DNA from 3 places in the Xanthobacter aminoxidans genome. Region 3 is predicted to be linked to each of the others. Evidence: predicted binding sites of a transcription regulator. Region 3 holds the regulator's gene; each other region holds the start of a gene.
What was found. The regulator LexA, encoded in region 3, represses DNA repair genes until DNA is damaged. The targets are predictions, from matches to a motif close to TGTTCNNNNTGTGTTCNG.
Positions count from the first base shown of each region.

Region 1 (3,276 bases), on a different contig from region 3:
CGGAACGCCCACGCTCAATTCGCCGGTGAGATAGCGGCCGGTCAGGGAGGCGGGATTGGCGAGGATTTCCGCCGGCGTGCCCTGCGCCACGATCTTCCCGCCGTGAATGCCGGCGCCGGGCCCCACGTCAACCACATGGTCGGCGGCGAGGATGGCGTCCTCGTCATGCTCCACCACGATCACCGTGTTGCCGAGGTCGCGCAGGTGCTTCAGCGTGCCGAGCAGCCGCTCATTGTCGCGCTGGTGCAGGCCGATGGAGGGCTCATCCAGCACGTACAGCACGCCGGTGAGGCCGGAGCCGATCTGCGAGGCGAGGCGGATGCGCTGGCTCTCGCCGCCGGAAAGCGTGCCCGAGGACCGCGCCAGCGTGAGGTATTCCAGCCCCACGTCCAAGAGGAAGCGCAGCCGCTCGCGGATCTCCTTCAGGATGCGCCCGGCGATCTCGTTCTGCTTGTCGGTGAGCTGGGCCGGCAGGCTCTCGAACCATCCCGCCGCGGCCCGCACCGAGAGCTCGCCGATTTCGCCGATGTGCCGCCCGGCGATCTTCACCGCCAGCGCCTCGGGCTTCAGCCGGTAGCCGTTGCAGACCTTGCAGGGAACAGTGGAGAAATATTTGGAAATCTCCTCCCGCGCCCAGTCGCTGTCGGTCTCCTTCCAGCGCCGGTCAAGGTTGCGCACCACGCCCTCGAAGGTCTTCGAGGTCTCGTAGGCGCGCATGCCGTCGTCATAGTGGAAGGTGATCTTCTCGGTCCCAGAACCGAAGAGGAGGACGTCGCGCGCCTGCTCCGGCAGATCGGCGAAGGGCACGTTCAGCTTGAAGTGGTAGTGCTTCGCCAGCGCATCCAGCGTCTGCCCGTAATAGGGCGAGGTGGACTTGGCCCAGGGGGCGATGGCGCCCTGCTTCAGCGAGCGGGCCTTGTCCGGCACCACGAGGTCCGGGTCGATGGTCTGCTCCACGCCGAGGCCGTCGCAGGCCGGGCAGGCGCCGAAGGGATTGTTGAAGGAGAACAGCCGCGGCTCGATCTCGGAAATCGTGAAGCCGGACACCGGGCAGGCGAACTTCTCGGAAAAGATGATGCGCCGCGGGGCGCCGGCCTCGTCCTTCTCGTCGGCGAACTCGGCCACCGCGATCCCGTCAGCGAGGCCGAGCGCGGTCTCGAAGCTGTCGGCGAGCCGCTGGGCGAGGTCCGCGCGCACCACGATGCGGTCCACCACCACGTCGATGTCGTGCTTGAACTTCTTGTCGAGGGCCGGCGCCTCGGCGATCTCGTGGAAGGTGCCGTCGATCTTGACCCGCTGGAAGCCCTTCTTCATCCACTCGGCGAGTTCCTTGCGGTACTCGCCCTTGCGCCCCCGCACCACCGGCGCGAGCAGGAAGAGCCGCGTGCCTTCCGGCAGCGCGAGGGTGCGGTCCACCATCTGCGAGACGGTCTGGCTCTCGATGGGCAGGCCCGTGGCCGGGGAGTAGGGCACGCCGGTGCGCGCCCACAGAAGGCGCATGTAGTCGTAGATCTCGGTGACGGTGCCGACCGTGGAGCGCGGATTCTTCGAGGTGGTCTTCTGTTCGATGGAAATGGCCGGCGAGAGACCGTCGATCTGGTCCACGTCCGGCTTCTGCATCATCTCCAGGAACTGGCGGGCGTAGGCGGAGAGGCTTTCCACATAGCGCCGCTGGCCTTCCGCATAAATGGTGTCGAAGGCGAGCGAGCTTTTGCCCGAGCCGGACAGGCCGGTGAACACCACCAGACTGTCGCGGGGGATTTCGAGGTCCACGTTCTTGAGATTGTGCTCGCGCGCGCCGCGCACCGAGAGGGTACGGGCATCGCGGCGCGGGATGGGACGCGGGGAGGCTGCGCGATCAGACATGGACATCCGCTGGCGCCTGCGGCGCAAAAAGGGGTCGGGGCCTGAGAAACGATCGTGCCGCCCTTGCAGCGGCGAGCACGCCAGCGGCCGGAAAGCCGCGCAGCGCGCCGGGGAACGTGCTCATGAACTCTCGGAAATGTAGTGAACCTTGTGCGATGCGGAAGAGAACATAATACGAACTCCGAAGGGCGCCACCCAAAAAGAGCGGGGCGACTCGGATCGAGCGCGCCGATGCTCTTGCCAGTCTGGGGGAAGTCGGTTAGGAACACAACGTGAACATTTAAGCCATGAGCTGTTACGCACGGCGGCCAGCGGCGGTTCATCATGGGGATAAAGCCGCGCCGGGGGTCGCATGACCCGGCGGGGACGGTAGGGTGCGGGATTCGCGGCGCGTCGCAATGGCGGCCTGCGGAACGGCGGAACACGGCACGAGGGAGAGCGGGATGGCCGGCAGCGTCAACAAGGTGATCCTGGTCGGCAATCTGGGCCGCGACCCGGAGGTCAAGTCGTTCCAGAACGGCGGCCGCGTCTGCAACCTGTCCATCGCCACGTCCGAGAACTGGCGCGACAAGGCCTCCGGCGAGCGCCGCGAGCGCACCGAGTGGCACCGGGTGGTGATCTTCAACGAGAACCTGGTCGGCGTGGCCGAGCGTTTCCTGAAGAAGGGCTCCAAGGTCTACATCGAGGGCCAGCTCGAGACCCGCAAGTATGAGAAGGACGGCCGCGAGACCTACACCACCGAGGTTGTGCTGCGGCCCTATCGCGGCGAGCTGACCCTGCTCGACGGCCGTGAGGGCGGCGGCGCCGGCTCCGGCGCGGACGAATATGGCGGCGGCTCCGACTTCGGCTCGGCCAGCCCCATGGGCGGCGGAGGCGGCAGCTTCGGCGGCTACAGCGGAGGCGGTTCCGGCGGCGGGCGCCGTCCGGCACCGGCTGGCGGCGGTTCGGGTGGCGGACGCCCTGCGGCCGATCTCGACGACGAAATCCCGTTCTGAGGCACGCCTTCGGCTTTGAGGACGGGGCGCTGCGGTCGGTCTTGGTGCTGGCCGCCCTAGCTTTGTTGCTGATTGGCTCACGGAAAGTCGCCGCCTGCGCATGCCGCGGGCGGGCTTTTGTTGTGCCGTCGCAGGCCCCGTTTCCGGCCGCTTCAGGCGGCGTTCGCGAGCCCATCTGACGCAAAACCGACAAATTGTCCGGCGACCTGCGAGATGGTCTGCATAACCCATTGATTTATATAGTATAAATTTACGTCCGCCAGAGGGGTTTTGCTGGCGTCGCAGGGGTGAATCGGCTAGAAGGAAGCACCTCACCAATCCATGCGAGTGCTGACTTTTGGCCGATTCCGAAACGCCGAAGACTGGTGGCGAGCCGCCGTCCGACATCCGGCCCGTTTCCATCACGGAGGAGCTG
Region 1 covers NZ_JBAFUS010000001.1:13,996-17,271, reverse strand. Annotated here, with positions in the region: gene uvrA (excinuclease ABC subunit UvrA) at 1-1,866, opposite strand, end outside; gene ssb (single-stranded DNA-binding protein) at 2,310-2,861, shown strand; gene gyrA (DNA gyrase subunit A) at 3,199-3,276, shown strand, end outside.
Region 1: the regulator LexA is predicted to act here: its motif matches at 2,128-2,145, upstream of uvrA (excinuclease ABC subunit UvrA).

Region 2 (3,276 bases), 220 kb from region 3:
GTGTAGCCCACATTGTCGAGGTCGTTGTGCTTGCCGCCGGCCCTGACGCACTTCTGCGACGTCGCAGCCCGCGAATAGGGCCGCTTCTCGACGCCGGTGAAGACGTTCTTGAACTGCACCATGCCCGCATTGGTGAACATGAGCGTGGGGTCGTTATGCGGCACGAGGGGCGACGAGGCGACGGCCTCGTGGCCCTCCTTGACGAAGTAGTCGATGAAGCTCGACCGGATCTCGTTGACGCCGCTCATGTGCCGGCACTGTCCCTCGGAGGCCGGGCCTTGCGGCGGCCGGCTCTGGTGATCGCTGCGCGCGCCAGCGCCTCGGGCCGAGCTTGGGGCCATCCCTCGGGTGTCGCGCGGTTCCCTCGACCGATGCGGCCGGCGGAACCGGGTTCGTTTAACGATGGGCCCGCCGCTTGTCCAGAAACGCGAGGGCGCAAGACGAAACGGGCGGAGACCATCCGGCCCCCGCCCGCACCGAAATCCGTCAAGGCGACGTCCGCGCCCGGCGCATCAGGCGTCGGCGGCGGAGCCTTCGGCGTCCTCCTCCGGATCGCCGGCGAGGATCTTCTCGGCGATGAGGCCGGCATTCTGGCGGATAGCGGCCTCGATGCGCCCGGCGATCTCCTGGTTCTGCTTCAGGAAGGTCTTGGCGTTCTCGCGACCCTGCCCCAGGCGCTGGCTGTCGTGGGAGAACCAGGCACCGGACTTCTCCACCACGCCGGCCTTGACACCGAGATCGAGCAATTCGCCCGTCTTGGAGACACCCTCGCCATACATGATGTCGAACTCGACCTGCTTGAACGGCGGCGCCAGCTTGTTCTTCACCACCTTCACACGGGTCTGGTTGCCCACCACCTCGTCGCGTTCCTTGATGGCGCCGATGCGGCGGATGTCGAGGCGGATCGAGGCATAGAACTTCAGCGCGTTGCCACCCGTGGTGGTCTCCGGCGAGCCGTACATCACGCCGATCTTCATCCGGATCTGGTTGATGAAGATGACCATGGTGTTGGACTTGGAGATGGAGGCCGTGAGCTTGCGCAGCGCCTGGCTCATGAGGCGAGCCTGAAGGCCCGGCTGGTTGTCGCCCATCTCGCCGTCGAGTTCGGCCCGGGGGGTGAGGGCCGCCACCGAATCGACCACCAGCACGTCGACGGCACCGGAGCGCACCAGCGTGTCGGCGATCTCCAGCGCCTGCTCGCCGGCGTCGGGCTGGGAGATAAGCAGGTCGTCGAGGTTCACGCCCAGCTTGCGGGCATAGATCGGGTCCAGCGCGTGCTCGGCGTCGATGAAGGCGCAGGTGCCCCCGCGCTTCTGCGATTCGGCGATCGTGTGAAGCGCGAGCGTGGTCTTGCCCGAGGATTCGGGTCCGTAAATCTCCACGACGCGTCCCTTGGGCAGGCCGCCGATGCCCAGTGCGATGTCGAGCCCCAGCGAACCGGTGGGAATGCTCTCAATCTCAAGGGCTTTCCCGCCCTTGCCGAGCCGCATGATGGAGCCCTTGCCGAAATGCCGCTCGATCTGCGAGAGCGCGGCATCCAGCGCCTTGGTCTTGTCCATGGAAGAACCTTCGACGAGTCGGAGTGTCGCCTGAGTCATCGCCGCGCTCCGGTGCGGGTGCAAGGGGGAATTAAGAACGTTGTGCTTGTACCCTTTTTGTTCTCAGTTCGCAATATGTTCTATTTGGCACTCAGCGTGTGGTGGAGGCGCGATCGCTCTTTGTCGCTGGAGCACCAACAGGATTCCGGAATAAATGTCGCTGACGCCGGGCGCTGAACGACCTCGACACGCTCACAACCGGAGCGGGTCGGCACCGCCGCCGCCCTGTCGGTGATCGACCGGCAGGGCGACGGGGGCATTGTCGTGGAGGCGTGAGCGCCTAGAGGGCGGCGTGGTCGCGCACGGCTTCGCCGAGGGCATCCTTGAGGGTGGCGAAGCGGGCATCGAGGGCGAGCGGGTCGGTGCGGTTGAGCGCGATCATCTGTGCCCGCGCCTCCCCGCCGCGCACCACCTCGAACGCATCGGCCGCGATGCCGGCAACGACGGCCTCCGCCACCGCCTCGGCCGGCTCGCGGCTGAAGCCGACCTCCGGTCCGGCGCGGCTGCTGCGCATCATCGGCGTGTCGGTGGCACCGGGATAGACGGTGAGGACGCGCACGCCTTCTCCTGCCAGCTCCCGCCTGAGCGCCTCATCGAAGCGCGCGAGGCCAGCCTTCGCCGCCGCATAGGTGGCGTAGAACGGCATACCGATGAGCGCGATGGCGGAGGTGATGTCCACGATCAGTCCCTCCCCGCTCGCCCGCAGCGCCGGCAGCGCGGCGCGGGTGACGAGGATGGGCGCGATCAGGTCCACCTCGATCATGGCGCGGATGTCGGCCTCGCTCGTCTCCTCCAGCCGGCCGGCGCGTACGCCGCCGGCATTGTTGATGAGGATGTCGAGGCCGCCCAGCGCCGCCACCGCGCCGTCCAGCATCGTCGTACGGTCCGCAGGATCGGTCACGTCGCCGGGGATGCCGTGGACCTCGGCGCCGGACGCCTTGAGCGCGCCGACCGCCTCCGCCAGAGCGTCAGGCCGGCGGCTGGTGAGCACGAGGCGCGCGCCTTCCGCTGCCAAAGCGGTGGCGATGGCGCGGCCGATGCCGCTCGATCCGCCGGTGAGGAGGATTCGCTTTCCCTTGATCTTCATGGCGTTGCCTGCCCCTTCACTCCGCTGCCGGCGGATAGTTGGAGGGGAAGAGCGCCTTGCGGGATTCCTCATCGCCCATGGGCTTGAAGGCGTGATCGGTGCCCACCGCGCGGGCGCGGGCGGCGGCGGGGCGGGCGTCGATCTCGGCGAACCAGCGCTTGATGTGCGGGAAGCGCGCCAGGGGATCGTCCTCGCCCTTCAGCACCCGGGACGCGCGAAGGATCCACCCCCAGGCCGACATGTCGGCGATGGTGTAGTCCTTGCCGGTGATGTAGGGGCGGGTGGCGAGCAGGTCGTCGAGCACCTGATAGTGCCGCTCCGCCTCGCGACGGTACCGGTTCACGGCATAGCCGAGCCCCTCGGGCGCGGCGTGCTGGAAATGCACCGCCTGACCGGAGAACGGCCCAAGGCCGCTGGCGAGAAACAGCAGCCAGGAGAGCAACTCCGGCCGGTCCTTGGGATCACCGCCGAAGCGGCCGGTCTTCTCCGCGAGATAAATGAGGATCGCGGTGGAATCGAACACCCGCGTCTCGCCGCCGCCCGGCCCGTCCGTATCGACGATGGCTGGCACCTTGCCGTTGGGATTGATGG
Region 2 covers NZ_JBAFUS010000002.1:906,540-909,815, reverse strand. Annotated here, with positions in the region: gene alaS (alanine--tRNA ligase) at 1-248, opposite strand, end outside; gene recA (recombinase RecA) at 513-1,598, opposite strand; gene V5F74_RS13295 (SDR family NAD(P)-dependent oxidoreductase) at 1,879-2,685, opposite strand; gene V5F74_RS13290 (glutathione S-transferase family protein) at 2,702-3,276, opposite strand, start outside.
Region 2: the regulator LexA is predicted to act here: its motif matches at 1,664-1,681, upstream of recA (recombinase RecA).

Region 3 (3,276 bases):
CGTGCGCATCTTCACCGGCGCGGTGGTGCCGGAAGGTGCCGACACGGTGGTGATTCAGGAGAACGTCTCCCGCGAGGGCGACACCATCACCACCACGGCCCCGACCGCCGCGCTCCGCAACGTGCGCAAGCGCGGTTGTGATTTTTCCGCCGACGCGCCCGGCCTCTTCGCGGGCCGGCGGCTGACCGGCCGCGACATCATGCTGGCCGCCGCCATGGACCATGCGACGGTGCCGGTCGCCCGCCGCCCGCGCGTCGCGCTGCTTCAGACCGGCGACGAGCTGGTGCTGCCGGGCCAGGGCACCGGCAACGACAGCGAAATCGTCGTCTCCAACGCCTTCGGCCTCGCGGAACTGGCCCGCCGCGCCGGCGCCGATGTGACCGACCTCGGCCTCATCAAGGACGACCTCGCCGCCATCCGCGCCGTGGTGGCGCGGGCGCTCTCCGGCGAGTTCGATCTCGTCGTCTCCTCCGGTGGCGCTTCGGTGGGCGATCATGACCTCATGGCCCCGGCGCTGAAGGCGGAAGGGGTCGATCTCTCGGTCCACAAGATCGCGCTCAGGCCCGGCAAGCCGCTGATGTTCGGCCATCGCGGCACCGTGCGGGTGCTGGGGCTGCCAGGCAACCCGGTGTCGTCCCACGTCTGCGGGATGGTCTACCTCGTCCCCCTCATCCGCGCCCTGCAGGGCGATTCCCGCCCCGGCCCCGAGACGGTGCCGGCGCGCCTCGCGGCGGACCTGCCGCCCAATGACGTGCGGCGCGATTTCATGCGCGCGACCCTCGAGCGCCGGGCGGATGGCTCGATCCACGCCATCCCCTGCACCTCGCAGGACAGCGCCATGCTGAGCATTCTTTCCGCCGCCGACTGCCTTCTGGTGCGCCCGCCTTTCGCCCCGGCGGGCCGCGTCGGAGACCCCTGCGAGATTATTCCCTTCGCGGATTGAGCCCTTAACGGAGCCTTCACCACTTGCGGAACACAAAAGGAACAGATAAAGACTGTTCATGATTTGTTTCGCGGCGCACCGGGCGGGATGCGCCTTGAATCGGGACCGGCCGAGAGCGCCTGTTCCGCGGCGGTGCGTGCAAGGAACGGGGCCAGGGAATGCTCACTCGGAAGCAATATGACCTTCTGCGCTTCATCCATGAGCGGCTGAAGGAGACCGGTGTTCCCCCCTCCTTCGACGAGATGAAGGAAGCGCTGGACTTGCGCTCCAAGTCCGGTATCCACCGCCTCATCACCGCTCTGGAAGAGCGCGGCTTCATCCGCCGCCTGCCCAATCGCGCCCGCGCGCTGGAGGTGGTCCGCCTGCCCGACAGCGTGGCGCCGGGCCTCGCCTCCGCCCGGTCCGCAGGGCGGGGTTTCTCGCCCTCGGTCATCGAGGGCAGCCTCGGCAAGGTCCGCCCCGTGGCGGAGGATGACGAGGCGGGACAGGTGGTCTCGGTGCCGGTCATGGGCCGCATCGCCGCCGGCTCGCCCATCTCCGCCATTCAGAGCCGCAGCCATACGCTGAACATCCCGCCCGAGATGCTCGGCTCCGGCGAGCATTTCGCCCTTGAGGTGCGCGGCGACAGCATGATCGAGGCCGGCATCCTCGATGGCGACACGGTGCTGATCCGCAAGTGCGATTCCGCCGACACCGGCGACATTATCGTCGCGCTGGTGGACGACGAGGAAGCCACCCTCAAGCGCCTGCGCAAGAAGGGCGCCTCCATCGCGCTGGAGGCCGCCAATCCGGCCTACGAGACCCGCATTTTCGGTCCCGACCGCGTGCGCATCCAGGGCCGTCTGATCGGCCTCATGCGCCGCTACTGATCCTTATTTCTCCCGCGGGAGATCCGGAACGGGGTGAGGGGCGCGGTGGTCCACGCTCAACGGGCGCCTGCGCTTTTTTGAAGGCGTTGCCCCTCACCCCGACGCCTGGCAATTGTCGTGTCAGGGAGCGGTGGCGTCGGCCTGCGGATCGCCCGCATCGACCGCCCCCCGCTCGGATGCGAGGTCCGGCGGCAGCGGTGCCATCCACGGCCGGGACACCGAGGGGCTGCGGCTTCGCTCGGCCACGAGGGCACCATCGCGCAGGGTGAAGGCGAGCGTTCCGGTCCGCGCGAGTTTTTCCGGTGTCAGCACCTCGGCCGGGCAGGCGCGAGGCGGGGCATCGCGGGTGACGACCATGCGGGCATTCAGGCAGTCCGCCTCCAGGCTCTCCGCGCGCCGGGAGACGGCGATGGTGCCGCCGCCGGGCAGCGGCGCGGTGCAGCCGAGCGGGTCGCACAGGAAGGCGGAGGCGAGGTCCTTGGTGCCGGCCGTCCGGCGGTCGCCCTCCCGCGTCAGCCATTGCTCCACCACCAGCTTCTGGCCCGAGGCGCCGAGCACGGAAAGCCGTCCATCCGGCATCCGCACCGCCACCGTCTGCGCATCGGGCGCGATGAGGAGGTCCGGCTTCAGCGGCGTTCCCGCCACCAGCGCGGCGAGGCCGAGGGGCACCAGCGCCGCGAGGGTCAGAACGCCCCGCAGCAGGCAGAGGGCCAGCAGCGCGAGGGAGAGCCAGAGCAGCGTTCCGGCACCGACGAAGGCGGCGCGGATATCGGCCCCCGGCAGGGTCCCCACCCAGTCGGACACCGCCGTCATGATCTCGATGCCCCGGCCCATCACCGGCCAGGCCAGATGGTCCCAGCCGAACGGCATCAGCAGCACGCCCGCGAGGCCCGCCGGCATGACAAGGAAGGACACGGCCGGCATCGCCGCGAGATTGGCGAGAAGCCCATAGGGCGCCACCCGCTGGAAGTGGAAGATGCCATACGGCGCCGTCGCCAACCCCGCCACCAGCGAAGTCAGCGCCGTGCCGGCCACCAGCACCGCCACCCAGGAGACTACGGCTCCGGCGATGCCGTCCGGCCGGGGTATCGCCCGCAAAGGCTGAAGCCTTTCATAGGCGGCAACGAGGGCGAGGGTGGCGGCGAAGGACATCTGCGTGCCCGGGTCCAGCGCCGCCTCCGGCGTCAGCGCCAGCACCACCACCGCCGCGACACCCACCGAGCGCAGCGACAGGGACGGTCGCCCCACCAGCACGCCGGCCAGCACCAGCCCCGTCATCACGAAGGAACGCTGTGCCGGCACGTCGTTGCCCGACAGCACGAGATAGAAGGCGCTGCCCGACAGCGCGATCAGCGCCGCGAATGACTTGATGGGCCACGACAAAGCCAGCCCCGGCACCAGCGCCAGCAGGCCCCGCGCCAGCGCGAACAGGGTGCCGGCCACCAGCGCCATGTGCAGGCCGGA
Region 3 covers NZ_JBAFUS010000002.1:1,129,597-1,132,872, reverse strand. Annotated here, with positions in the region: gene V5F74_RS14310 (molybdopterin molybdotransferase MoeA) at 1-943, shown strand, start outside; gene lexA (transcriptional repressor LexA) at 1,102-1,812, shown strand; gene V5F74_RS14300 (ComEC/Rec2 family competence protein) at 1,933-3,276, opposite strand, start outside.